Regions from separate parts of the Streptomyces sp. NPDC046939 genome, predicted to be linked through region 3. Evidence: riboswitches for the same ligand, from Rfam matches in the RefSeq annotation. Region 3 holds a riboswitch; each other region holds the start of a gene.

Region 1 (9,356 bases), on a different contig from region 3:
GCGTGCTGCATCAGTCTCGCGAAAGGCAACCGCATGCTCTCCGGGAACGGTCGTCACCGTCGCCCTCGTCAGGCCCCTGCTCTGGTCGTCGCCGCCGGTGTCACCGGCAGCGCCATCGCGATCCCGCTGCTCGCCGCGTCGGGCGCGAACGCCGCCTCCACCACCACGTGGGACAAGCTCGCCGAGTGCGAGTCGGGCGGGCAGTGGAGTCTCGACGCGGGCAACGGCTACTACGGCGGGCTGCAGTTGTCGCAGGAGACATGGGAGCAGTACGGGGGGCTCGACTACGCCCCGAGCGCGGACGAGGCCAGCCGTTCGCAGCAGATAGCCGTCGCCGAGAAGGCGCTTCAGGCCAAGGGGCCCAGCGTGTGGCCGAGCTGCTCGATCGTGGCCGGTCTGACGCAGAGCGGCGACGCGGCCGATGTCGACCCTGGGGCGAGCACCTCGCCGCGGCCGTCCACCGACTCGGCGGAGTCGCCGGGTGTGTCCGACTCCACGGGTACCCCGGAATCCCCGGATGTCACGTCATCTCCGGAGACTTCGGTCACGTCGGATGCCTCGGCGTCTTCGAAGGCTTCAGGTTCCGCGAGAGAGAAGAGTCACCAAGGCTCCGGCGCGAGCGGCAGATCCGGGGCTTCCGACGGCTCCGGATCCTCCGAGGACGCCGCCACGCCGGACGCGCCCGCCGCGTCTGACGCCCCGTCGGCCGATGCCACTACCGATACCCCCGGTAACCAGGCGAGCGACGAGCCGAGCGCCACCGCCGAAGAGGACAACTCGGGCAAGTCCGGTCAGTCGGACGCCACTTCCGCCCTCGGTGAGGACGCATCGTCCGCCGGCCGCCACCGTGGCGAGCGTGCCGCCGACGACGCCTCCGCGTCCCGGGGGAGTGAAGGTCGTCACGCTTCGCGCGAGGAGGCCCGCTCCGGGAGCGCGTACACGGTCCGTTCCGGCGACAACCTGTCGGACATCGCGGATGCGCAGAACGTGGACGGCGGGTGGAATGCCCTTTATGACCTCAACAAGGAGACGGTCGGTTCCGACCCGGACCTCATCCTTCCTGGTCAGAGTCTGAATCTCGGCTCGGAATCGGGTGAGGATCAGCCGTAATTCAGTGGTGGTTGAGACGCGTATGTCCGCTTTTGCGAGAGTGAGACATGAGTCTCAAAGACCCTGATCGGCTTTGAAATCGGGCGGATCGACTGCTTAACGTCGTCACCGCTCGCCACAGCGGGCCCCGACGGACGTCACGCCGAATCCTGCCAACGTCCGTACGGGAACAGTCGACGCGTAAGCGCCGTGGGCAGGAGCGGGGGACCCAAGGTAAGTGCCGGTCCGCCGGCTTGGGGTTAAGCCCGCGCACTAGGTTGCGCGGCCGGACACTCACTGGTCCGCACCCGACAGCTCACCTCGTAGGCGTCGGTGAGGGGATCACTCCATGCTGTTTTCCAGCAAGGGCAAGCACCGCCGTCCGTCCAAGGCCGTCCGTGTCGCCACCCTCGCGGGTGTCACCGGTGCCGCCGTCGCCGTTCCGCTGATGGGTGCCACGGGCGCCTCCGCCGCCTCCACCTCCGAGTGGGACCAGGTCGCGGCCTGCGAGTCCGGTGGCAACTGGTCGATCAACACGGGCAACGGCTACTACGGCGGTCTGCAGTTCTCCGCCTCGACGTGGGCCGCGTACGGCGGCACCGCGTACGCGTCCACCGCCGACAAGGCGTCCAAGGCGCAGCAGATATCGGTCGCCGAGAAGGTCCTCGCCTCGCAGGGCAAGGGTGCCTGGCCGAGCTGTGGCGTGGGCCTGTCCGGCGCCTCCACGGGCAACTCCGCCCCGGTCGAGTCGCAGTCCTCGCAGCAGTCGCAGCCGCAGCAGCAGCAGCGCTCCGAGTCCTCGACGACGACCCGCTCGCAGCAGCGCCAGCAGCCGCAGCAGCAGCAGGCTCAGCCGCAGCGTCAGGCGCAGCCGCAGCAGGAGGTCAAGAAGGACACCGTCACCACCCCGACCGGCAAGAAGGTCGAGAAGGGCGACGGCGAGTACAAGGTGAAGTCCGGCGACACGCTCAGCAAGATCGCCGAGGCGCACGGCACCACCTGGCAGAAGGTGTTCAAGCTCAACGAGGACATCATCGTGGACGCCAACCTGATCTACCCGGACCAGCAGCTCCACCTGAAGTAGGACCCCGAGAGGGTAGGGATCCGGCATCGGCGGACGCCGGGTCCAGGGCCGCTCGCCCGAGGCGACCCCCGTTCCGCTGCACGTGTGCGGAACGGGGGTCGCCGTCTTTGTTCCGTTAAGAAACATTTCGCTGTCGGCGTTGTCCACAACCCGGGCGGCCGACTGGCTGATGCCTCCAGGCCGGTTAGGCTCAGGGGTGCGGGCCACGCCGTCCGCACAGTTGTGTCACATCCGAGAAGGAGATGCTCGTGCCGTCCATCGACGTCGTCGTAGCCCGGGAAATCCTGGACTCCCGAGGCAACCCCACGGTCGAGGTCGAGGTCGGCCTCGACGACGGCAGCACCGGCCGTGCTGCTGTCCCGTCCGGCGCCTCCACCGGTGCCTTCGAGGCCATCGAACTCCGTGACGGTGACCCCAACCGTTACCAGGGCAAGGGCGTCGAGAAGGCCGTCCTCGCCGTCATCGAGCAGATCGGCCCGGAGCTGGTCGGCTACGACGCCACCGAGCAGCGCCTGATCGACCAGGCGATGTTCGACCTGGACGCCACCGACAACAAGGGCTCGCTCGGCGCCAACGCCATCCTGGGCGTCTCCCTCGCCGTCGCGCACGCCGCCTCCGAGGCCAGCGACCTGCCGCTCTTCCGCTACCTGGGCGGTCCGAACGCGCACCTGCTGCCCGTCCCGATGATGAACATCCTGAACGGCGGGTCGCACGCCGACTCCAACGTCGACATCCAGGAGTTCATGATCGCCCCGATCGGCGCGGAGTCCTTCTCCGAGGCGCTGCGCTGGGGCACCGAGGTCTACCACACCCTCAAGAAGGTCCTGAAGAACAAGGGCCTGTCGACCGGCCTCGGCGACGAGGGCGGCTTCGCCCCGAACCTGGAGTCGAACCGCGCCGCGCTCGACCTCATCATCGAGGCGATCAAGGAGGCCGGCTACGTCCCCGGCCAGCAGGTCGCGCTCGCGCTCGACGTCGCCGCCTCCGAGTTCTACAAGGACGGCGTGTACGAGTTCGAGGGCAAGCAGCGCTCGGCCGCCGAGATGACGGACTACTACGCCGAGCTGGTCGAGGCGTACCCGCTGGTCTCCATCGAGGACCCGCTGTTCGAGGACGACTGGGCCGGCTGGCACACGATCACCGAGCGCCTCGGTGACAAGGTGCAGCTCGTCGGCGACGACCTGTTCGTCACCAACCCGGAGCGCCTGGCCCGCGGCATCGAGGAGAACTCGGCCAACGCCCTGCTCGTCAAGGTCAACCAGATCGGCTCGCTGACCGAGACCCTGGACGCCGTCGAGCTGGCCCAGCGCAACGGCTTCAAGTGCATGATGTCCCACCGCTCCGGCGAGACCGAGGACGTCACCATCGCCGACCTGGCCGTCGCCACCAACTGCGGCCAGATCAAGACCGGCGCCCCGGCCCGCTCCGAGCGCGTCGCCAAGTACAACCAGCTCCTGCGCATCGAGGAGATCCTGGACGACGCGGCGGTCTACGCCGGCCGCAGCGCGTTCCCCCGCTTCAAGGGCTGACGGCCCCCGGCGCCGTAGTTCCGTACGTCCCCGCACTCGGTCCCGTACCGTGTGCGGGGACGTACGCACGTAGGCGGCCGGATCGGGCCGGAACGGGGAGGCGGACAGGCGATGCCGGGAAAGGTACGGAGCAGGGGCCAGGGCGGTTCGGCCCGCTTCTCCACGGCCACCCGCCTGCGCGTGCTCGGCGAGCAGACGGCCGAACGCGTCTACCGCTCGCAGAACAAGCGCCAGGCCCGCCGCTCCCGGCTCACCGGCCGCGCGGCGCTGCTCGCCCTCGTCGTCTGCACGCTCGTGGTCGCGCTCGCCTACCCGATGCGGCAGTACGTGTCCCAGCGCGGCGAGATCGCCGATCTGCAGCGCAGGCAGCAGGAGGCGAAGGACCGGGTCGAGCAGCTCCGCGACGAAAAGGCGCGCTGGCAGGACGACGCCTACGCCGAGCAGCGGATCCGGGAGCGCCTGCACATGGTGATGCCGGGGGAGACCGGGTACGTGGTGCCCGACCCGCGCGCCACCGAGGACGGCCGCGCCGAGGAGAGCGCGGGCGACCGCCCCTGGTACTCCAACGTCTGGGACGGCGTCGACAAGGCCGACCGCGCGAACTGATCATCGTTACCCCGCCCCACACCGAAGTGAAAGACAGGCATGGAAACGCCCCCGCCCCAGACCGAGCCCAGCGCGCCCACGGACGCCGACATCCACGCGTTCAAGGAGCAGCTCGGCCGCCCGCCGCGCGGCCTGCGGGCCATCGCGCACCGCTGCCCCTGCGGCAACCCGGACGTCGTAGAGACCGCCCCGCGCCTGGAGGACGGCACGCCGTTCCCGACGACGTACTACCTGACGTGCCCGCGCGCGGCCTCGGCCATCGGCACCCTCGAGGCCAACGGCGTCATGAAGGAGATGACGGAGCGGCTCGCGACCGACCCGGAGCTGGCGCGCCAGTACCGGGCGGCGCACGAGGACTACCTCGCCCGGCGTGACGCCATCGAGGTCCTGGAGAACTTCCCGAGCGCGGGCGGCATGCCGGACCGCGTGAAGTGCCTGCACGTCCTCGTGGCGCACTCGCTCGCGGCCGGGCCGGGTGTGAACCCGCTGGGCGACGAGGCGATCGAGATGCTGCCCGAGTGGTGGCGCAAGGGCCCGTGCGTGACGCCGGAGGTGGCCGAGTGACCCGCGTGGCGGCCGTCGACTGCGGTACGAACTCGATCCGTCTGCTCGTCGCGGACGCGAACCCGGAGACGGGCGAGCTGGTCGACCTGGACCGGCGGATGACGATCGTCCGGCTCGGCCAGGGCGTCGACAAGACGGGCCGGCTCGCTCCGGAGGCCCTGGAGCGGACCTTCGCGGCGTGCCGCGAGTACGCCGAAGTGATCAAGGAGCACGGGGCGGAGCGCGTCCGCTTCGTGGCGACGTCCGCGTCCCGCGACGCCGAGAACCGGGACGACTTCGTCCGGGGCGTCCTGGACATCCTGGGCGTCGAGCCCGAGGTGATCACCGGTAACCAGGAGGCGGCGTTCTCCTTCACGGGTGCGACGAAGGAGCTGACGGGCCGCGCCGACCTGGACACGCCGTACCTGGTGGTGGACATCGGCGGTGGCTCGACCGAGTTCGTGGTCGGCGACGAGACCGTGCGCGCCGCCCGCTCCGTCGACGTCGGCTGCGTGCGGATGACGGAGCGGCACCTGGTCGCCGGGGACGGCACGGTGAGCGACCCGCCGACCGCCGCGCGGATCGGGGCGATCCGCGAGGACGTCGTGAAGGGGCTCGACCTGGTCGAGCGGACGGTGCCGCTGGGCGACGCCCGTACGCTCGTGGGCCTCGCCGGTTCGGTGACGACGGTGGCGGCGCTCGCGCTCGGCCTGAAGGAGTACGACTCGGCCGCGATCCACCACGCGCGGATCTCCTACGAGAAGGTCGCCGAGATCACCGACTGGCTGCTGGGCTCCACGCACGACCAGCGCGCCCTGCACCCGGTGATCCACCCGGGCCGCGTCGACGTCATCGCGTCCGGCGCGCTCGTCCTGCGGCTGGTCATGGAGCGGATCGGGGCCCGCGAGGTGGTCGTGAGCGAGCACGACATCCTGGACGGGATCGCCTGGTCCCTCGCCTGACCGCGGGGCGCCGGAAACGATCTCGCTTGAGCGTGTCGCACCCCGTCTGAGCACGGCTCGGAGGGGGTGCGACACGCTCTTCGCGCGCCCCGGCGAGAAAGTTCGTGAAGTTCTTCACAAGGAATTCGGCCCCATCGGGCGCGGTTCGTGGCCCAGGGGCCCGTCCGGCGGCGTCCAGGTGGGGTCGAAGGGCCTGTCCGGGGTGTGTCGCCGGTGTTTCCGGAGGATGAATTCCGGGAGTGGTTAGGGGGTTCACCGGCTCACTGTCGCTGCTCAAGAGGGGTGAGCAACGAGTGGAGGCGGGCCGTGGTTCCCTCCGCCGACCATGACATGGGTCACGTGGGCGGCGAAGTGTAGCAGAGGCACCGTCCGTTCTTGTGAAGGGGCGCACGAGCACCCCCCTCCGACCGGGTGGATACTCGATGGCATGAGCACCACGGAGCGTCCCAGGATCCTCATTGTCGGGGGTGGGTACGTAGGCCTGTACGCGGCGCGACGCATCCTGAAGAAGATGCGTTACGCGGAAGCGACCGTCACGGTCGTCGACCCGCGCTCGTACATGACGTACCAGCCCTTCCTCCCCGAGACCGCCGCCGGCAGCATCTCGCCGCGCAACGTCGTCGTCCCGCTGCGACGCGCTGTGCCGGGAGCCGAGATTCTCACCGGCCGCGTCACCACCATCGACCAGGACCGCAAGGTCGCCACGGTCGCCCCGCTCGTCGGCGAGGCGTACGAGGTGCCCTTCGACTACCTGGTGATCGCGCTCGGCGCGGTCTCCCGCACCTTCCCGACCCCCGGCCTCGCCGAGGTGGGTATCGGCATGAAGGGCGTCGAGGAGGCCATCGGCCTGCGCAACCACGTGCTCGAGCAGCTCGACAAGGCCGAGTCCACGACGGACGAGGAGATCCGCCGCAAGGCGCTCACCTTCGTCTTCGTCGGCGGTGGCTTCGCGGGCGCCGAGACGATCGGTGAGGTCGAGGACATGGCGCGCGACGCCGCCAAGTTCTACAAGAACGTGAAGCGCGAGGACATGCGCTTCATCCTGGTCGACGCCGCCGACAAGGTGCTGCCCGAGGTCGGCCCGGAGCTGGGCGTCTACGGCCGCAAGCACCTGGAGTCCCGCGGCATCGAGGTCTACCTCTCCACCACGATGCCCTCCTGCGTCGACGGTCACGTCGTGCTCAGCAACGGCCTGGAGGCGGACGCCGACACGGTCGTGTGGACCGCCGGTGTGAAGCCGAACCCGGCGCTCGCCCGCTTCGGTCTCCCGCTCGGCCCGCGCGGCCACGTGGACACCAGCGAGACGCTCCAGGTGCAGGGCACCGACTACATCTGGGCCGCGGGCGACAACGCCCAGGTCCCGGACCTCGTCGGCCGTGCGAACGGCAACCCGAACGCCTGGTGCCCGCCGAACGCGCAGCACGCGATGCGCCAGGCCAAGGTCCTCGGCGACAACGTGGTCTCCGGCATGCGCGGCTTCCCGCAGCGCCCCTACAAGCACGCCAACAAGGGTGCGGTGGCCGGTCTCGGCCTGCACAAGGGCGTCGCGATGATCGTCATGGGCAAGATGAAGATCAAGCTCAAGGGCCGTCTCGCCTGGTACATGCACCGTGGCTACCACGGGCTCGCCATGCCGACGTACAACCGCAAGATCCGGGTGATCGCCGAGTGGACGATCAACATGTTCCAGAAGCGCGACATCACCGCGCTCGGCGCCCTGGAGACTCCGCGCGAGGAGTTCTACGAGGCCGCCAAGCCGGCGCCGGCCGCCAAGCCCGCCGCCGAGAAGGTGCCCGGGAGCGGGGACAAGGTCGAGGAGAAGGCCAAGGCCTCCTGACCCCGGCGTAGTCCGAGAGTTCAGCGCAACGCCCGAAGGGGCCGCTCGCCATCCGTGGTGCGAGCGGCCCCTTCGGCGTTCACCCGACCATATGCTTGGTAGGTACAGGTATTTTGCCGATCCGTGACGCGGCAACGGGACTGCGGAACGCGCCGCTCGGTGTTTACGTGGTGTCGGGACCGTTCCCGGAGTTCTCCTCGTCACGGAGGTGTCCGCCATGCCAGACGCCGCACAGCGGCTGAAGAACATCGCCGAGCAACTGCTCGGGAGCGAGCTCCCGGTGCGCCTGCGCGCCTGGGACGGCTCGGAGGCCGGCCCGCCCGGGGCCCCCGTCCTCGTCGTCCGCAGCCGGCGCGCCCTGCGCAGGCTGCTGTGGAAGCCGGGCGAGCTGGGTCTCGCGCGCGCGTGGGTCGCCGGTGAACTCGACGTCGAGGGCGACCTCTACGCGGCCCTCGACCACCTGGCCGAACTCATCTGGGAGCGCGACCCGGACGCCGACGGCGAGCGCAGAAGCGCCGTCCAGGCGCTCAGGGACCCGAAGGTCCGCGCCGCCCTGAAGGACCTCGCCAAGCTGGCCGGTCCCCTCCCCGCGCCCGCCCCGCCCGCCGAGGAGACGCGCCGCAAGGGCCGCCTCCACCTGCACACCAAGGGCAGCGACAAACGGGCCATCAGCCACCACTACGACGTCGGCAACGACTTCTACGAGCTGGTCCTCGGCCCCTCCATGGTCTACTCGTGCGCCTACTGGGAGTCGCCCGGCGCCACGCTCGAGTCCGCCCAGGGCGACAAGCTCTCCCTCGTCGCCCGCAAGCTCGACCTCAAGCCCGGCATGCGCCTGCTCGACGTGGGCTGCGGCTGGGGCTCCATGGCCATCCACGCCGCCCGCGAGCACGGCGTGAGCGTCGTCGGCATCACGCTCTCCCAGGAACAGGCCGCGTACGCCAGGAAGCGCGTCGCCGACGAGGGCCTCACCGACCGCGTCGAGATCCGCGTCCAGGACTACCGCGACGTCCGCGACGGCCCCTACGACGCCATCTCCTCCATCGGCATGGCCGAGCACGTCGGCTCCGCCCGCTACCTGGAGTACGCGAGCGACCTGTACGCCCTCCTCAAGCCCGGCGGACGGCTCCTCAACCACCAGATCGCCCGCCGCCCCCAGCAGGACGAGACGGCCTACGAGGTGGACGAGTTCATCGACGCCTACGTCTTCCCCGACGGCGAACTGGCCCCCGTCGGCACGACCACCGCCCTCCTGGAGCGCGCCGGCTTCGAGGTCCGCGACCTGGAGGCGATCCGCGAGCACTACGCGCTCACCCTGCGCCAGTGGGTCCGCAACCTGGAGGCCCGCTGGAGCGAGGCCCTGAAGACGGTCAGCCCCGGCCGGGCCCGCGTCTGGCGCCTCTACATGGCCGCCTCCGCCCTGAGCTTCGAGCGCAACCGCATCGGCGTGAACCAGATCCTCGCCGTGAAGACCCCGCCGAGCGGCGCGTCGGGGATGCCGCTGCGGGCGCGTACCTGGAACTGATCTGGCGTGTGAACCGTACGCGGACGGGGGCGCCCGGTGCTGATCACCGGGCGCCCCCAACCACGTACCGCCTCCCGTGCTACTCGGCCTTGATCGCCGTCAGCATGTTCAGGCGGGCGGCGCGGCGGGCCGGCCACAGGGCGGCCAGGATGCCGACGACCGCGGCGAGCGCGAGGAAGAC
Region 2 (9,356 bases), on a different contig from region 3:
GGTCGCAGGTGTCGCGGATCGACTTGTTGCTGTGGCTGACCAGGAAGACGGTGCCCGCGTGCTTGCGCAGCTCGCGGATGCGTTCCTCCGACCGCTTCTGGAAGGAGCGGTCGCCGGTGGCGAGCGCCTCGTCGATCAGGAGCACGTCGTGGTCCTTGGCGGCGGCGATGGAGAAGCGGAGCCGGGCCGCCATGCCGGAGGAGTACGTGCGCATGGGCAGGGTGATGAAGTCGCCCTTCTCGTTGATCCCGGAGAAGTCCACGATGTCGTCGTAGCGGTCGCGGACCTGCTCGCGGCTCATGCCCATGGCGAGCCCGCCGAGCCGTACGTTGCGCTCGCCGGTGAGGTCGTTCATCAGGGCCGCGTTGACGCCGAGGAGGGAGGGCTGGCCGTCGGTGAAGATCCGCCCGCGCTCCACGGGGAGCAGCCCCGCGACGGCCTTGAGCAGCGTCGACTTGCCGGACCCGTTGGTGCCGATGAGGCCGATGGCCTCGCCCCGGTAGGCGGTGAAGGAGACGTCGCGGACCGCGTGCACGGTCCGTACGCCGGAGCGCCGCTCGGCCTTCTTCCGGCCGCCGATGATGCGGTTGAGGGCGGCGGTGGCGGTGCCCCGGCCGGCCCCGGTGCCGTTGACGCGGTAGACGATGTCGACGTGGTCGACGATGACGGTGGGAACGGTCGCGTCGGGTGTGTCCGTCGCGTCGGTGGTGGTGTTGATCGCTTCGGTCTGCTCAGCCACGGCCGTACGTCTCCTCTGCCTTCCAGAAGAAGATGAACCCGCCGACGCCGACGAGCAGCGCCCAGCCGAGCGCCCACGCCCAGACATGCGGCGGCAGTTGCGCGGCGGTGAAGCTGTCGATCAGCGCGAACCGCATCAGGTCGATGTAGACGGCGGCGGGATTGGCGCGCAGCAGCACGGCGGCGAAGTGCGGCAGGTCCGTCTTTGCCATCAGGTGGTCCAGGCTCCACATGACGCCGGACAGGTACATCCACGTACGCAGCAGGAACGGCATGAGCTGCGCGATGTCCGGGGTGTTCGCGCCGATCCTGGCCATGATCATGGCGAGCCCGGTGTTGAACGTGAACTGCAGGAGCAGCGCCGGGACCACGAGCAGCCACGACGCGGTCGGCGGGACGCCGAAGCAGAGCAGGATCAGAACCAGCGCGCACATCGAGAACAGCAACTGCTGGAGTTGTTGCAGGCAGTACGAGATCGGCAGCGAGGCGCGCGGGAAGTGCAGGGCCCGGACGAGGCCGAGGCTGCCGGAGATCGCGCGGGTGCCCGCCATCACCGACGACTGCGTGAACGTCCACACGAACACGCCCGTGACCAGGAACGGCACGAAGTCCGGCACGCCCCTGCTGGTGCCCATGAGCACGCCGAAGATGAAGTAGTACACGGCGGCGTTCAGCAGCGGCGTCGCCACCTGCCAGACCTGGCCGAGCTTCGCCTGGCTGTACTGCGCCGTCAGCTTGGCGGTCGAGAACGCGGTGATGAAGTGGCGCCGCTGCCACAACTGGCGCACGTACGCGGGCAGGGAGGGGCGGGCGCCGCTGACGGTCAGCCCGTACCGGGCGGCGAGCGCGGCGGCGTCCGGCTCCGCCGTGGCACCGGGCGCTGCCGGGGCGCCGGGGGAGGGGGTCGCCGGGGTGGGGGGTGTCTCCAGGACCTGACTCACATCCGCTGCTTTCGGTCGGGGCGGGAGGAGGGCGGGCGGGCCCCGCCGGGCGGGCGGGGTCGGCGCGGGTATGCCTGTTGTTTGCCTGCCGTTTACGTCGGGACGGGCCCGTATCGTCGTGACGTGAGCGTAGGCCGTGCGGACGTCGGAACGCAACCGTCTCGTCGTCACGGAACTATGCTGGCCGCATGACGACCAACGCCGACGCCACCGAGCCGCCGCCCCGGCGCCGGGCCCCGGCCGGGGCCGCCGTCCTCCGCGAGGACGTCACCGACGCCATCCGGGCCGCCGTCTTCGAGGAACTCGCCGCCGTCGGTTACGCCCGTATGTCGATCGAGGGCATCGCGCGCCGCGCGGGCGTCGGCAAGACGGCGGTCTACCGGCGCTGGCGCTCCAAGCTCCACCTCGTCCTCGACCTGGTCTCCGCGATAGCCGTCCAGGGGCTGCCAGCACCGGACACGGGCTCGCTCCAGGAGGACCTGCTGCTCCTGTACCGCGTGACGTCCCGCGCCCTGAAGCACCCCGTCGCCGGCCAGATCCTCCCCGACCTCCAGGCGGAGGCGGCCCGCAACCCGGACATCGCGGAGGCCCTGCAGAAGGCTCTCCGCGAAGGTCAGCACGGCGTCGCCAGCGGCATCGTGCGGGCGGCGGTCACCCGCGGCGAACTGCGCGACGGCATCGACGAGGACCTCGCGCTCGACCTGATCTCGGGCCCGCTGTACTGGCGTTCGGTGGTGGTGCGGAACCCGGAGCTGCCGAAGGGGCATCTGCAACGGCTGGCGGCGGCCACGGCGGCGGGCCTGAAGGCACTGTGAAGCGCGGCCGCGCGGCCTACGCCACCCGCGTCGCCCCCGCGAACGGCATCTGGTCGATCGGCGCGATCCGCACGGGCGCGCTCGGGTTCGGCGCGTGGATCATCTGTCCGTCGCCGATGTAGAGGCCGACATGGCTGATCCCCGAGTAGAAGAACACCAGGTCGCCGGGGCGGAGCTGGGAGCGGGAAACGCGCCGGCCCGCGTCGATCTGCGCGTACGTCGTGCGCGGCAGGGACACGCCCGCCGCGCGGTACGCGGCCTGGGTGAGCCCCGAGCAGTCGAACGCGTCCGGCCCGGTCGCGCCCCACACGTACGGGCTGCCGAGCGCGCCCCGCGCGAACGCGATCGCCGCCGCCGCGCGGGAGTCGGGCGCCTCGGCCGCGCCCGGACCGGTCCGGACCGCCGACCGTGAGGCCCGGCCGGGTTCACCCGTCGCCCGCGCCCGGTCCGCCGGTGTCAGCCGGTTGAGCAGCCGACGGGCCTCCGCCAGCTTCCCCGTCACCGTCTTCTTCTGCTTCTCCAGCTCCGCCTGCCGCGCGCGGAGCACGGCGAGCGACCCGTCCGCCTGGTCGCGCACCTGGTCGATCCCCCGCAGCTCCTTGCGGACGCGCGCGATGGCGGACGCCTGCCGCGCGCCCACGCGGTCCGCCATCGACGCCTGGTCGAGGTAGCGGTCCGGGGCGGAGGAGAGGAGGAGCTGGACCGACGGGTCGACGCCGCCCGCGCGGTACTGGGCCGCCGCGACCGCGCCGAGGCGCCGGCGCTGCGCGTTCAGGGAATCGGTTCTGCGGGACGCCTCGTCCCGCAGCGCGTCCACCCGCTCGCGGGCCTTGCGGGCCTCCTCCTTCGCGCCGTTGTACTTCTCGGTGGCGACCTCCGCCTCCCGGTAGAGCCGGTCGACCTCCGTCCGCACCTGGGCGGGGGTGGGGTCCGGTTCCGCGTGCGCCGCGCCGCCGTCGAGGGCGGTGACGGAGGCCGCGGAGGCGAGGGCGAGGGTGGTCGCGGTGCGGACCGTACGGCCCTTGAGAACACGCTGGCGGGGCTTGCGATGCGCTGCCGGCACGAAGTGCCACGTCCTTCCGGTCGTGCTGCCGCCTTCTCGCACGTCCGGCGGCGACCCGCACAGGGGGAGCGGGGCGCCGCCGGACCTTTTCTCGGCGGTGGTGTCCGGCTGCCGCCCCTGGCCCGGGCGGCGGTGGGGAGCCGGTCACCTGAGCAAGGACGCTAAACCTGGGCGTCACGGGTCAGCCGCGCATTGTTCGCAACTGCCTCTTTTGTTGCGGGCGGTGGCGGAGAGTGACAGGCCGCTGTCCGCCACCGTTCGCGTACGCCCGCTGTCGGACGGCCTCAGCCGCCCCATTAGGCTCCGCAACCATGGACGTACTCATCCATCTCTTCGTCGGCCTGCACATCATCGGCATCGCCGCGCTGCTCGGCGGCTTCCTCACGCAGATGTCGGCGCTGGGCCGGGGCGAGGCCCGGTTCACCAAGGCGATGCTGCACGGCGCCCTGACCATGCTGGTGACGGGTGTCGCGCTCGTCGGCCTCAACCAGGCCGACGACAACACCGTGAACAACATCAAGATCGGCGTGAAGCTGGCGATCCTGATCGTCATCCTCGGGATCGTCTACGTGAAGCGTGACGAGGAGAAGGCCGAGAAGGGCCTGTTCGCGGCCGTGGGCGCGCTCACCCTCGCCAACATCTTCATCGCCGTGCTCTGGACCTGAGCCGCCCCCGCGCCCCGGGGCGGCCGGAGTCAGGCGGGCCGCACCACGCTGTGGATCGAGGACGTGCCGTCGTAGTAGATGGACTCCTCGCGCACGTACGCGCCCGGCTTCGGGGCGTGGATCATCATGCCGTCGCCGAGGTAGAGGCCGACGTGGCTGATGTCGTCGTAGAAGAAGACCAGGTCACCGGGTTGGATGTCGGAGAGAGCGACCGTCGTGCCGAACTCCACCTGGTCCCAGGTGGTGCGCGGCAGTGAGATCCCGGCGGCCTTCCACGCCGCCTGGGTGAGACCCGAGCAGTCGTAGGAGCCCGGCCCCGTGGCGCCCCACACGTACGGCTTGCCTATCTGAGCCCTGGCGAACGCGAGCGCCTTCGCCGCCTTGGCCGCGTAACCGGACGAGGTGCTGCCGGAGGCGTCGCCGGTGGAGCCCGACCCGGTGGAGCCCGATCCGGCGGAGCCCGTGGACCCCGCGGACCCGGTGCCCGAACCGGCCTGTTCCCGCTCCTCGGCCGCCTGCTCCGCCGCCTTCCTCTCGCGCTCCTCCCGCGCCTTCTGCTTCGCCGCCAGCTCGGCGGCCTTCTTGCGGGCCGCCTCCTCCTTCTTCCGCTCGATCGCGGCGAGCCGCCGCTTCTCCTCGGCGGTCAGCTTCGACAGCAGCTCGCGCGCGTCGGCGAGCTTCGACTGCACGCTCTGCTTCGACGTCCGCAGATCCGTCTGCGAGGTGGTGAGCTGGCGCAGGCTCTCCTGCGCCTCGGTGCGCTTCTTCGCGGTGGCCCGCTGCTGTGTCTGGAAGTCGTCGACGGCCTTCTTCTGGTCCGCCGTCATCCGGCTGAGCAGCCGGTCCTGCGCGAAGTAGTCCTCGGGGTCGTCCGCGAGGAACATCGTCGCGGTGTCGCTCATCCCGCCCGTGCGGTACTGCTCGGCGGCGAACCGGCCCAGCTTCTGGCGGGCCGTGTTCATCTGGTCGGTGCGCTCGGCGATGTCGTCGAGGAGCTTGTCGACCTGGCGCTTCTTGCTGTCGGTCCGCTCCTTGGCGGCGTTGTACTTCTGCGTGGCGGTCTCCGCCTGCCGGTACAGCGTGTCGACCTTCTCGCGCACCTCTTCCAGGCTCGGCCTCGCCGGTGCGGGCGTCGCCTGGGCCGTCTGCGAGAGGAGGGCCACCGAGGTCAGGGCGGCGGTCGTGATCCCGACCGCGGGGGTGGTGCGCAGGCCACCGGTCAGCCGGGAGCGGGTGCGCGTCTTGCGGTGCGACGCCAAGGCAGGCGACTCCTTCCGTGGTCCGCCTACCGGGTTAGCTGTCGGGTTCGGGCGTACGGAAGGCTGCCCTACGGCGCCGACTGGGCGTCGGGCCGATTCACCCCAAGGTTCGGTGGGTCCCCGGTTCCCTGCCTCACGGCGTACGGGACTCGGCGGGGGCAGCCCGCTCGCCGCGGCGCTCGCGGTCGTGGGGACGGACGGCCCGCGCAGCACCGTAGCCAACGCGTGTTGCTGCTGTGAAGGTCGTTGTGCGATATGCCCGATACATTTTCGTGACCTTGGCGACAGTGGCGTGCGGTGTCCGGAAGGAGGGGGCGGTGTGTCAGTGGGTCGGCCTAGACTCGTAAGGCGATGAGCAGCCTCTTTGACGACAGCTTCCTGGCGGGCCTCCAGAACCGGACCGATGGGCCCCCGCCGCCGCCCGACCCGGAGCACGAGGGACCGGAGCCCGAGCCGATCCCGGACGACCTGTTCGGCGGGAAGTTCGACGTGCCCCCGGCCAGGGACGCGTACTACCGCGGCGGCGCCCCGCGCCCGGCCGTGGACGCGGCGGCGCTCCTGGAGGGGCTGAACGAGAACCAGCGGGCGGCCGTCGTGCACGGTGGCTCGCCGCTGCTCATCGTCGCGGGCGCCGGTTCCGGCAAGACCCGCGTCCTCACCCACCGCATCGCCTATCTGCTCGCCGAGCGTGGTGTGCACCCCGGCCAGATCCTCGCGATCACCTTCACCAACAAGGCCGCAGGCGAGATGAAGGAGCGCGTCGAGGCCCTGGTGGGCCCGCGGGCGAACGCGATGTGGGTCTCCACCTTCCACAGCGCCTGCGTGCGCATCCTGCGCCGCGAGTCCAAGAAGCTCGGCTTCACGTCGTCGTTCTCGATCTACGACGCCGCCGACAGCAAGCGGCTCATGGCCCTGGTCTGCCGCGACCTGGACCTCGACCCGAAGAAGTTCCCGCCGAAGTCCTTCAGCGCCAAGATCTCGAACCTGAAGAACGAGCTGATCGACGAGGAGGACTTCGCCAAGACGGCGGCCGACGGCTTCGAGAAGTCCGTGGCGCAGGCGTACGCGATGTACCAGTCGCGGCTCCGTGAGGCGAACGCGCTGGACTTCGACGACCTGATCATGACCACGGTCAACCTGCTGCGCGCGTTCCCGGACGTCGCCGAGCACTACCGGCGTCGCTTCCGCCACGTCCTGGTCGACGAGTACCAGGACACCAACCACGCGCAGTACGCGCTCGTGCGCGAGCTGGTCGGCCCGGCCGAGGACGCCGAGGGTCACGACGCGGACCCGGCCGAGCTGTGCGTCGTCGGTGACGCGGACCAGTCGATCTACGCCTTCCGCGGCGCCACCATCCGCAACATCCTCCAGTTCGAGGAGGACTACCCGAACGCGACGACGATCCTCCTGGAGCAGAACTACCGCTCCACCCAGACGATCCTCAGCGCGGCCAACGCGGTGATCGAGCGCAACGAGTCGCGCCGCCCCAAGAACCTGTGGACCAACGCGGGCGCGGGCTCCCAGATCACCGGCTACGTCGCGGACACCGAGCACGACGAGGCCCAGTTCGTCGCCGACGAGATCGACCGGCTCACCGACGCGGGCGAGGCGAAGGCCGGGGACGTCGCCGTCTTCTACCGGACCAACGCGCAGTCCCGTGTCTTCGAGGAGATCTTCATCCGCGTCGGCCTGCCCTACAAGGTCGTCGGCGGCGTCCGCTTCTACGAGCGCAAGGAGGTCAGGGACGTCCTCGCCTACCTGCGCGTGCTCTCCAACCCCGAGGACTCCGTCCCCCTGCGCCGCATCCTGAACGTGCCGAAGCGCGGCATCGGCGACCGCGCCGAAGCCATGATCGACGCCCTCGCCCAGCGCGAGAAGATCTCCTTCCCGCAGGCGCTGCGCCGCGTCGACGAGGCGTACGGCATGGCGGCCCGCTCGACCAACGCCGTGAAGCGGTTCAACACGCTCATGGAGGACCTGCGGACCATCGTCGACTCCGGCGCCGGACCGGCCACCGTCCTGGAGGCCGTCCTGGAGCGCACCGGGTACCTCGCCGAGCTCCAGTCCTCCACCGACCCGCAGGACGAGACCCGCATCGAGAACCTCCAGGAGCTCGCGGCCGTCGCCCTGGAGTTTGAGCAGGAGGCGGCCCAGGCGGAGACCGACGGCGCCGAGGGCGAGACCGGCGGCGCCGGCCTCTCCGCCTTCCTGGAGCGGGTCGCGCTCGTCGCCGACTCCGACCAGATCCCCGACGAGGAGGACGACGGCAGCGGCGTCATCACCCTGATGACCCTGCACACCGCCAAGGGCCTCGAATTCCCCGTCGTCTTCCTCACCGGCATGGAGGACGGCGTCTTCCCGCACATGCGCTCCCTCGGCCAGACCAAGGAGCTGGAGGAGGAGCGCCGCCTCGCCTACGTCGGCATCACGCGCGCGCGGGAGCGGCTGTACCTGACGCGCTCCTCCATGCGCAGCGCCTGGGGCCAGCCCTCGTACAACCCGCCCTCGCGCTTCCTGGAGGAGATCCCGGACGCGCACCTGGAGTGGAAGCGCAAGGGCGGCTCCGCGCCCGCGCCCTCGACGAAGGGCATCGGGGGCGGCATCGCCGCGTCCCTGTCCTCGTCGCGCTCGCGCACGACCCCGGCGTTCGCGACGCGCCGCGCCAACGAGAAGCCGGTCGTCTCCCTGGCCGTCGGCGACCGCGTCACCCACGACCAGTTCGGCCTCGGCACGGTCGTCGGCGTCGGCGGCTCGGGCGGGAACGCGGAGGCGACGATCGACTTCGGCGACCCGAAGCCGAAGCGGCTGCTGCTGCGGTACGCGCCGGTCGAGAAGCTCTAGCGGGCTTCCTACGTCGGGTCCAGGCCGTGGCTGCGGAGCCACGGCAGGGGGTCGATCGCGGCGCCGCCGTTCGGCCGCACCTCGAAGTGCAGGTGCGGCCCGGTCGAGTTGCCGGAGTTGCCCGAGTGCGCGATCACGTCACCGGCCTTCACCGGTCCGCTCGTCACGGTGTACGAGGACAGGTGGCAGTACCACGTCTCCGTACCGTCCTTCGCGGTGACTATCGCCATGTTCCCGTACGCGGAGTTGGTCTGCGTGCGCACGGTCCCGTCGGTCGCCGCCATCACCGGCGTCCCGTACCAGACGGGGAAGTCGATGCCCGTGTGCACGGACATCCAGTTGATGCCGGCCTGCCCGTAGTAGGCGCTCAGCCCGTGCCGCTTCACCGGCAGCGCGAACTTGGGGCGCGCCGCCTCCTTGCGCGCGGCCTCGTCGGCGGCCCTCTTGCGGTCCGCCTCCTGCTTCGCCCGCAGGTCGATCCGCTCCTGCGTACGGCTCGCCCGGTCGGCGAAGTCGCCCGCGTCCGCGGAGAGGTCCTTGAGCTGCGTGTCGAGCTGGTTGTTGGCGACGGACGGCTTCACCGCGGCCGCGTCGGGCGCCGACGCCGCCTGCGCCTTGCCGCCCTCCTCCCCGCCACCGCCCACCGACGCCGCCGCGATGCCCGCGACCCCGACCACGCACACCGACGGCACCGCGATGGTCAGCAGCGCGGAGCGCTTGGCGGGGGTGCGGCGCCTCGAACGGGCCGCGGAACGGGCGGCGGTGCGGGTCGCCGCGCGCGGTGTGAACTCGGGCTCCGGACCGGTGGCTTCCGGCTCCGGCTCGGGCTCGGAGGCGGCCTCGGGCGCGTCCTCCCGCTCGTCGTGGGCCAGCGGGTACTCGGCCGGGGTGTACTGGTCCGGGACGTAGGCGTGCACGGCGGTGTCGGTGCTGGTCTCCGGCTCCGCCGAGTTCCAGGCGGTGGCGTCGTACGCGCCCGTGTCGTACGCCGTCGTCCCGAAGACCGGCGCCTCGAAGGTCTGCGTGGCGTCGAC
Region 3 (9,356 bases):
CGCGCTTGACGACGCCCTGCTCGGTGCCGAGGGCGATGCCGGGCGAGGACTCGTCCAGCGTCGTCAGGCAGACGACCTTCTCGTCCGCGCCGAGGGTGGAGAGGAACTCGGAGATCGGGGCGCCGCCGGAGAGGTTCGGCGCGGTCGCCGTGTCCGGGAGCTGCGGCAGGTCGATGACGTTCAGGCGCAGGAGCCGGCCCGCCGAGGTGACCGCGCCGATCTCGCCGCGCGCCGTCGCCGGCACCGCGGAGACGATCACGTCGTGCTTGGTGCGCTTGCCGTTCTCGTCGGCGGCGAACGGCTCGCCGTTGGCCGTACGGGCGAGCAGGCCGGTCGAGGAGAGCAGCACGCGGCAGGGGTCGTCGGCCACCTGGAGCGGCACGGTGGCGACGGCCGGGCCGGAGGACTCGAGCAGCACGGTGCGCCGCTCGGTGCCGAACTTCTTGGCGACGGCCGCCAGTTCCGAGGAGACGAGCTTGCGCAGCTCGGCGTCGGACTCGAGGATGCCGGTCAGCTCGTCGATCTCGCCGTTGAGCTTGTCGCGCTCGGACTCCAGCTCGATGCGGTCGAACTTGGTGAGGCGGCGCAGCGGCGTGTCCAGGATGTACTGCGTCTGGACCTCGCTCAGCCCGAAGCGACCGATCAGCCGCTCCTTGGCCTGGGCGCTGTTCTCGCTGGAGCGGATGAGGCGGATGACCTCGTCGATGTCGAGCAGGGCGACGAGGAGGCCGTCGACCAGGTGCAGCCGGTCCCGCTTCTTGGTGCGGCGGAACTCGCTGCGGCGGCGCACCACGTCGAAGCGGTGGTCCAGGTAGACCTCGAGCAGCTCCTTGAGGCCGAGGGTGAGCGGCTGGCCGTCGACCAGGGCCACATTGTTGATGCCGAAGGACTCCTCCATCGGCGTCAGCTTGTAGAGCTGCTCCAGGACGGCCTCCGGGACGAAGCCGTTCTTGATCTCGATGACCAGGCGCAGGCCGTGCTCGCGGTCGGTGAGGTCCTTGACGTCGGCGATGCCCTGGAGCTTCTTGTTGCCGACGAGTTCCTTGATCTTCGCGACGACCTTCTCGGGACCCACCGCGAAGGGCAGTTCGGTGACGACGAGGCCCTTGCGGCGCGCGGTCACGGTGTCCACGGCGACCGTGGCCCGGATCTTGAAGGTGCCGCGCCCCGTCTCGTAGGCGTCCCTGATGCCGGACAGGCCGACGATGCGGCCGCCCGTGGGCAGGTCGGGGCCCGGCACGTACTTCATGAGCGTCTCGAGGTCGGCGCCCGGGTGCTTGATCAAGTGACGGGCGGCGGCGATCACTTCGCCCAGGTTGTGCGGCGCCATGTTGGTCGCCATGCCGACCGCGATGCCCGACGCGCCGTTCACCAACAGGTTCGGGTACGCCGCCGGGAGGACCAGGGGCTCCTGCTCCTGTCCGTCGTAGTTCGGCGCGAAGTCGACCGTGTTCTCCTCGATCGACTCCGTCATCAGGCCGGCGGCCGGGTCCATGCGGCACTCGGTGTACCGCATGGCGGCCGGGCGGTCGTCGTTGCCGAGCGAACCGAAGTTCCCGTGCCCGTCGACCAGGGGGAGGCGCATGGAGAACGGCTGGGCGAGGCGCACCAGCGCGTCGTAGATCGACGCGTCGCCATGGGGGTGCAACTTACCCATGACCTCGCCGACGACGCGGGCGCACTTCACATAGCCGCGGTCGGGGCGCAGGCCCATCTCGTTCATCTGGTAGACGATCCGACGGTGGACGGGCTTCATCCCGTCGCGGGCGTCGGGCAGGGCGCGCGAGTAGATGACCGAGTACGCGTACTCCAGGTAGGAGCCCTGCATTTCGTCGACCACGTCGATGTCGAGGATCCTCTCCTCGAAATCGTCGGGCGGCGGGGTCTTCGTGCTGCGGCGGGCCATCGCTGCTGCGGCTCCTTCACCAACATCTACGGATACATCCAAGGGAACTGTCGCGGACCATTGTGGACCGCCCCACTGACAACGCTGATCGCGACCCGTCCGAACGGGGCCGACGGCGGTCCTCCCGGGAGCCGCCGCGCTCGCTCACGGCGTAGCCCGGACGGGAACTTCGCCAGGTGGCCGCAGGCTTGCATACAGTGGCAGGACTGGCAGCGGTTTCGCCTTCACACAGTGGTCCGCGTCCACAGTGTTTCCCAGGCGTCACCAGCGTTACCAGTGGTATCAGCGATATCAGCGGTCTCAGTTCTCTCAGCATTTCCGATGTTCACGGTTCGCACCGCGATCGAAGGGACGTACATGCCCATGGGTCACACGGCCACCGCCGAGGCCGGCTCCGGCGGCCTGACAGCGACCGAGCACCAACTGGCCAACGGCCTGCGTGTCGTGCTCTCCGAGGATCACCTGACCCCGGTCGCGGCGGTCTGCCTCTGGTACGACGTCGGCTCGCGCCACGAGGTCAAGGGCCGTACGGGCCTCGCTCACCTGTTTGAGCACCTGATGTTCCAGGGCTCGAAGCAGGTGCACGGCAACGGTCACTTCGAACTCGTCCAGGGTGCGGGCGGCTCGCTCAACGGTACGACGAGCTTCGAGCGCACCAACTACTTCGAGACCATGCCCGCCCACCAGCTCGAGCTCGCGCTCTGGCTGGAGGCCGACCGCATGGGCTCGCTCCTGACGGCCCTCGACGAGGAGTCGATGGAGAACCAGCGCGACGTCGTCAAGAACGAGCGGCGCCAGCGCTACGACAACGTTCCCTACGGCACCGCGTTCGAGAGGCTGACGGCTCTCATGTACCCGGAGGGTCACCCGTACCACCACACGCCCATCGGCTCCATGGCCGACCTGGACGCGGCCACCCTGGAGGACGCGCGGGCCTTCTTCCGCACCTACTACGCGCCCAACAACGCCGTGCTCTCCATCGTCGGCGACATCGACCCCGAGCAGACGCTCGCCTGGGTCGAGAAGTACTTCGGCTCGATCGCGAGCCACGACGGCAAGCCCGCCCCGCGCGACGGCTCCCTGCCCGACGTGCTCGGTGAGCAGCGCCGCCAGGTCGTGGAGGAGGAGGTCCCGGCGCGCGCCCTCATGGCCGCCTACCGGCTGCCCGAGGACGGCACGCGCGCGTGCGACGCCGCCGACCTCGCCCTGACCGTCCTCGGCGGCGGCGAGTCCTCGCGCCTGTTCAACCGCCTGGTGCGCCGCGACCGCACCGCCGTGGCCGCCGGGTTCGGTCTTCTGCGCCTGGCCGGGGCGCCCTCCATGGGCTGGCTGGACGTGAAGACGTCCGGGGACGTCGAGGTGCCGGTCATCGAGGCCGCCGTCGACGAGGAGCTCGCCCGGTTCGCCGAGGAGGGCCCCACGCCGGAGGAGATGGAGCGCGCGCAGGCCCAGTTGGAGCGCGAGTGGCTGGACCGGCTCGGCACCGTGGCGGGCCGCGCCGACGAATTGTGCCGCTTCGCCGTCCTCTTCGGTGACCCGCAGCTCGCCCTGACCGCCGTCGGCCGCGTCCTGTCCGTGACGGCCGAGGAGGTCCAGGAGGTCGCCAAGGCGCGCCTGCGCCCCGACAACCGCGCGGTCCTCGTGTACGAGCCGACGGCCCCCGTGGACACTGATGACGAGAGCGACCCGAGCGACGAGGAGGCGGGCGCGTGACCGAGCAGCTCGCGACCATGGACTTCCACCCCCAGCCCAAGGCGGGCCCCGCCAAGCCGTGGGCGTTCCCGGCCCCCGAGCGCGGCGAGCTGGCCAACGGCCTGACCGTGCTGCGCTGTCACCGCCCGGGCCAGCAGCTCGTCGCCGTCGAGATCAACCTCGACGCGCCGCTCGACGCCGAGCCCGCGGGCCTCGACGGCGTCGCCACGATCATGGCGCGCGCCTTCACCGAGGGCACCGACAAGCACTCCGCGGAGGAGTTCGCGGCCGAACTGGAGCGGTGCGGCGCCACCTTGGACGCGCACGCCGACCACCCCGGCGTCCGGGTCTCCCTCGAAGTGCCCGTCTCCCGCCTCTCCCGGGGCCTCGCGCTGCTCGCCGACGCCCTGCGCGCGCCCGCCTTCTCGGACAGCGAGGTCGAGCGCCTGGTGCGCAACCGCCTGGACGAGATCCCGCACGAGAGCGCCAACCCGGCCCGGCGCGCCGCCAAGGAGCTCTCCAAGCAGCTCTTCCCCGCCGACGCGCGCGTGTCGCGCCCGCGCCAGGGCACCGAGGAGACCGTCGCCGCCATCGACGCGGCCGCCGTACGCGCCTTCTACGAGAAGCACGTACGTCCGGCCACCGGCACGGTCGTCGTGGGCGACCTGGCCGACGTCGACCTGGACGCGCTCCTGGAGGACACGCTCGGCGCCTGGACCGGTGACACCACCGAGCCCCGCCCGGTCCCGCCGGTCACCGCCGACGACACCGGCCGCGTCATCATCGTGGACCGTCCGGGCGCGGTGCAGACGCAACTGCTCATCGGCCGGATCGGACCCGACCGGCACGACCGCGTGTGGGCCGCGCAGGTCCTCGGCACGTACTGCCTGGGCGGCACCCTCACCTCGCGCCTGGACCGCGTCCTGCGCGAGGAGAAGGGCTACACCTACGGTGTGCGGGCCTTTTCCCAGGTGCTGCTCTCCGCGCCGGACGGGACGGGCGCCGCGATGCTCGCCATCAGCGGCTCCGTGGACACCCCGAACACCGGTCCGGCCCTCGACGACCTGTGGAAGGTGCTGCGCACCCTGGCCGCCGAGGGGCTGACGGACGCCGAGCGGGACTCGGCGGTGCAGAACCTGGTGGGCGTCGCGCCGCTCAAGTACGAGACGGCCGCGGCCGTCGCGAGCACCCTCGCCGACCAGGTCGAGCAGCACCTGCCGGACGACTTCCAGGCGCAGTTGTACCGCCGCCTCGCCGAGACGGGCACCGTGGAGGCCACCGCGGCGGTCGTGAACGCCTTCCCGGCGGACCGTCTGGTGACGATCCTCGTGGGCGACGCCGCGCAGATCGCCGAGCCCGTCAGGGCGCTCGGCATCGGCGAGGTGACCGTCGTCGCGGGCTGACCCCCGCCCCGTACGACCGAGGGAGCCCCGGCAGCCGTCACGGCCGCCGGGGCTCTCCGGCATGAGCGGCCATGAGCCGCATGAGCGACATGGATCGGCATGGATCGGCATGACCCCTGGCATATGTCCGAATTGATACGGAGGTTGCCTGTCTGGCCTGTGGTGTGCGCTACAAAAGCCGGGATCCGTTTGTCGCGGAAGAGAGGTGCCCCTTAGCGTCAGTGCGGCTGTCCGCCCGTCATGCGTCGCGCCCGCGACACCGGACAGTCATCGCCGAGTCCCCCACGGCGCGAGCCAGGGGAGCCGGGGACCCACCGCAGTCCCTGGGGTGAATCGGGCGCTCTTCCGGCCGTGAGGCAGGGGAGAGGGCCCGTAGGAGACCTTCCTGCTCCGAACCCGTCAGCTAACCCGGTAGGCGAGAGGGAAGGAAAGGATCAACCACCGCATGGCGTTCACCCGTGCCACCGGGAAGCACCGTCGTCCGAGCCGTATCTCGCGCACCACCGCACAGGTCGCCGGTGTCGCCGCGCTCACCACGACCGGTGTCGTCGGAGGCCTCGCCGCCCCCGCGCTCGCCGTCGACGGCGCGGCCCCCGAGCAGAACGGCCTGACCCAGGCCATCGCCATCGGCGACTCCATGGCCGCCCAGATCGACGCGCAGGCGACGGCGCAGAAGAAGGCCGCCGACGAGGCCGCCGCCAAGGCGAAGGCCGAGGCCGAGGCGAGGAAGAAGGCGGAGGAGGCCAAGCGCGAGGCCGAGGCGAAGGCCGCCAAGGAGCGCGAGGCCAAGGAGCGCGCCGCCCGCGAGGCCGAGCGCAAGCGCCTCCTCAACAGCTTCGTCGCCCCGATCTCCGGCTCGTACGTCTCCACGGCCTACCAGGCGAGCAGCGGCCTGTGGTCCTCCGGCAGCCACACCGGCATCGACTTCCACGCGGCCAGCGGCACGCCGGTGCACGCGGTCGGCGCGGGCACCGTCGTCGAGGCCGGCTGGGGCGGCGCCTACGGCAACAACATCGTGATCAAGATGAACGATGGTACATACACCCAGTACGGTCATCTCTCCTCGATCGGCGTCTCCGTCGGCCAGGCGGTCGTCCCCGGCCAGCAGATAGGCCTCTCCGGCGCCACCGGCAACGTGACGGGCGCGCACCTGCACTTCGAGGCCCGCACGACCCCCGAGTACGGCTCCGACATGGACCCGGTCGCGTACCTGCGCTCGCACGGCGTCAACGTCTGACGCGCGCGGCACCGCTCGGGAAGCCCCGGCTCGGTGAGCCGGGGCTTTTCCCTGTGCGCCCGGCCTCGCCCACGGACTTCCTGGCGAGAAAATATCCCTGAATTCCGGTCCGCCGTCGGAAATTCCAGAACCGTGGAATAGAGTCGGGGAGAAGTTGCCCGGAGCGCGCCCGCGAGGGCGTTGGTCGACCGCGTTGCGCGGGGATCAAAGGCGGAGGTCGAATCATGCGGATTCCCGCGCACTCGGTATGCACCGCGATTCGCGACGACATCGTCACGGGCGTCCACCCGCGCGGCAGCAGGCTCACCGAGGAACTGCTCGCACGCCGCTACGGGGTCTCGCGCGTGCCGGTGCGCGAGGCGCTGCGCACCCTGGAGGCCGAGGGGTTCGTCGTCACGCGCAGGCACGCGGGCGCGTGCGTGGCCGAGCCCAGCGGGCAGGAGGCCGCCGACCTCCTGGAGGTCCGGCTGCTGCTCGAACCGCTGGCCGCCGCGCGGGCGGCGCAGCGCCGCTCCGAGGCCCATCTGAAGGTCCTGCGCGGCCTGGTCAGGCTGGGCCGGGAGCGCTCCAGGGCGAACCGGGACGAGGACTTGCGCTCGCTGGACGGCTGGTTCCACGAGACCCTCGCGCAGGCCTCCGGCAGCCCCGGGCTCATCGCCCTGCTCACCCAGCTCCGGCACAAGATCGCGTGGATGTACGCGGTGGAGAGCCCGGCCCGGCCGGCCGAGTCCTGGGCCGAGCACGGTGCCATCGTGGACGCCGTGGCGCGCGGTGACGCCGAGCGCGCCCGCGCGCTGACCGCCCGCCACGCCGAGAGCGTCGCGTCGGCCCACAAACTGCGCGTCCCGCGCGCGGGCGGCCCGGTGAGGATCTCGCAACATGCCGTAAACACGGCGGGCCTTCGGAATTAACAGAAAGGCCGTATACAAAGAGGTGCGGAATTCTGTCCGCCCGGAATTGCGGGCGGTATTCCCCGTGCCGGAGAACAGCGAAGCCGCGCGCCCCGGAGGGAAACGCGCGGCTCGGCCGGGAAAACAGATCAGACAGTCTCGGGCAGCTCGTCGAGGCCCTCGGCGACCAGCTTTGCCAGACGGTCGAGCGCGGCGTCCGCACCCTCGGCGTCGGAGGCCAGGACGATCTCCTCGCCGCCCTGGGCGCCCAGACCGAGCACCGCGAGCATGGAGGCGGCGTTGACGGGGTTGCCACCGGCCTTGGCGATCGTCACGGGGACGCCGGCCGCGGTGGCCGAGCGGACGAAGATGGAGGCGGGGCGGGCGTGGAGGCCCTCGGCCCAGCCGACGTTGACGCGGCGCTCAGCCATGTGATGCTGCCCTTCAGATGTTCCACGGTTGTCTAGACCATTCTCACACACCGGGGAGCGGTGATCGACGCGGACCCGGGTCCCGCCGCGCCACCGCCTCTCGGCCCCCATAGCCTGCCTCCCACGCGCGCGGAACGCGAGCCGTACGGCTTGTCGGTGTCCCCCTCTACTCTTGCGCCATGGAGACCGGCAAGGAGACCCCGTCGGACGAGGCCCCGGCGGACGGGCACGCGTACCCCGCCCACTGGGAGGCGGACGTGGTGCTGCGCGACGGCGGCACCGCCCGCGTCAGGCCCATCACCCCGGCCGACGCCGAGCGCCTGACCAGCTTCTACGAGCAGGTCTCGGACGAGTCGAAGTACTACCGCTTCTTCGCGCCCTACCCGCGCCTGTCGGCCAAGGACGTGCACCGGTTCACCCATCACGACTACGTGGACCGCGTCGGGCTCGCGGTCACGGTGGGCGGCGAGTTCATCGCGACCGTCCGCTACGACCGGATCGACGCCACGGGCCGCCCCGCCTCCGCCCCCGCCGACGAGGCCGAGGTCGCCTTCCTCGTCCAGGACGCCCACCAGGGCAGGGGAGTGGCGAGCGCCCTCCTGGAGCACATTGCGGCCGTCGCGCGCGAGCGCGGCATCCGCCGGTTCGCCGCCGAGGTGCTGCCCGCCAACACCAAGATGATCAAAGTGTTCCGGGACGCCGGGTACGTCCAGAAGCGCAGCTTCGAGGACGGCGTGGTCCGCCTCGAATTCGGCCTGGAGCCCACGGAGGCGTCCCTCGCGGTGCAGCGCGCGCGTGAGCAGCGCGCCGAGGCCCGCTCCGTGCAGCGCCTCCTCGCCCCCGGCTCCGTCGCCGTGATCGGCGTCGGCCGCGCACCCGGCGGGGTGGGCAGGGGCGTCCTCGACAACCTCAGGGACGCCGGGTACACCGGCCGCCTGTACGCCGTGAACAAGGCGTTCCCCGAGGACCTGACCGAGATCGACGGCGTCCCCGCGCACCGCCGCGTCCGCGACATCGACCCCGGCGAGCGCGTCGACCTGGCCGTCGTCGCCGTGCCCGCGCCGCACGTGCCCGAGGTCGTCGCCGAATGCGGCGAGCGCGGCGTGCAGGGCCTCGTCGTCGTCTCCGCCGGGTACGCGGAGAGCGGCGCCGAGGGCCGCGAGCGCCAGCGCGAACTGGTCCGCCAGGCCCGCTCGTACGGCATGCGCCTCATCGGGCCGAACGCGTTCGGGGTCGTCAACACCTCACCCGAGGTCCGGCTCAACGCCTCCCTCGCCCCCGAGATGCCACGCCCCGGCCGCATCGGCCTGTTCGCCCAGTCCGGCGCCATCGGCATCGCCCTCCTCGCGCGCCTGCACCGCAGGGGCGGCGGCGTCACCGGCGCCACCGGCATCTCCACGTTCGTCTCGGCGGGCAACCGCGCGGACGTCTCCGGCAACGACGTCCTGCAGTACTGGTACGACGACCCGGACACCGACGTCGCCCTCATGTACCTCGAATCCATCGGAAACCCGCGCAAGTTCACCCGCCTCGCCCGCCGCACCGCCGAGGCCAAGCCGCTCGTCGTCGTCCAGGGCGCCCGCCACAGCGGCATCGCCCCCACCGGCCACGCCGTCCGCGCCACCCGCCTGCCGTACGCGACCGTCTCCGCGCTGCTGCGCCAGGCGGGCGTCATCCGCGTCGACACGATCACCGAACTCGTCGACACCGGCCTCCTCCTCGCCCGCCAGCCGCTGCCCGCCGGGCCGCGCGTCGCCATCCTCGGCAACTCCGAGTCGCTCGGCCTGCTCACCTACG

What was found. A riboswitch is a leader RNA that binds a small molecule or an ion and turns the genes downstream of it on or off. The one in region 3 is predicted to bind cyclic di-AMP.
Positions count from the first base shown of each region.
Region 1: it holds a riboswitch for cyclic di-AMP, as region 3 does, so the genes downstream of both, ABZ877_RS18395 (transglycosylase family protein) here and ABZ877_RS29770 (M23 family metallopeptidase) in region 3, are expected to answer to the same signal.
Region 2: it holds a riboswitch for cyclic di-AMP, as region 3 does, so the genes downstream of both, ABZ877_RS18990 (NlpC/P60 family protein) here and ABZ877_RS29770 (M23 family metallopeptidase) in region 3, are expected to answer to the same signal.

Region 1 covers NZ_JBEYWV010000015.1:98,166-107,521, reverse strand. Annotated here, with positions in the region: gene ABZ877_RS18400 (transglycosylase family protein) at 34-1,110, shown strand; cyclic di-AMP (ydaO/yuaA leader) riboswitch at 1,241-1,434, shown strand; gene ABZ877_RS18395 (transglycosylase family protein) at 1,439-2,173, shown strand; gene eno (phosphopyruvate hydratase) at 2,422-3,702, shown strand; gene ABZ877_RS18385 (septum formation initiator family protein) at 3,814-4,308, shown strand; gene ABZ877_RS18380 (DUF501 domain-containing protein) at 4,348-4,872, shown strand; gene ABZ877_RS18375 (Ppx/GppA phosphatase family protein) at 4,869-5,813, shown strand; gene ABZ877_RS18370 (NAD(P)/FAD-dependent oxidoreductase) at 6,241-7,650, shown strand; gene ABZ877_RS18365 (cyclopropane-fatty-acyl-phospholipid synthase family protein) at 7,868-9,175, shown strand; gene ABZ877_RS18360 (FtsX-like permease family protein) at 9,255-9,356, opposite strand, start outside.
Region 2 covers NZ_JBEYWV010000016.1:36,456-45,811, forward strand. Annotated here, with positions in the region: gene ABZ877_RS18965 (ABC transporter ATP-binding protein) at 1-739, opposite strand, end outside; gene ABZ877_RS18970 (ABC transporter permease) at 732-1,679, opposite strand; gene ABZ877_RS18975 (TetR/AcrR family transcriptional regulator) at 1,868-2,494, shown strand; gene ABZ877_RS18980 (NlpC/P60 family protein) at 2,511-3,557, opposite strand; gene ABZ877_RS18985 (hypothetical protein) at 3,869-4,222, shown strand; gene ABZ877_RS18990 (NlpC/P60 family protein) at 4,252-5,481, opposite strand; cyclic di-AMP (ydaO/yuaA leader) riboswitch at 5,489-5,646, opposite strand; gene pcrA (DNA helicase PcrA) at 5,833-8,322, shown strand; gene ABZ877_RS19000 (M23 family metallopeptidase) at 8,331-9,356, opposite strand, start outside.
Region 3 covers NZ_JBEYWV010000031.1:108,026-117,381, forward strand. Annotated here, with positions in the region: gene ABZ877_RS29755 (DNA topoisomerase IV subunit A) at 1-1,906, opposite strand, end outside; gene ABZ877_RS29760 (pitrilysin family protein) at 2,264-3,619, shown strand; gene ABZ877_RS29765 (pitrilysin family protein) at 3,637-5,001, shown strand; cyclic di-AMP (ydaO/yuaA leader) riboswitch at 5,263-5,434, shown strand; gene ABZ877_RS29770 (M23 family metallopeptidase) at 5,447-6,238, shown strand; gene ABZ877_RS29775 (GntR family transcriptional regulator) at 6,463-7,149, shown strand; gene ABZ877_RS29780 (HPr family phosphocarrier protein) at 7,278-7,559, opposite strand; gene ABZ877_RS29785 (GNAT family N-acetyltransferase) at 7,739-9,356, shown strand, end outside.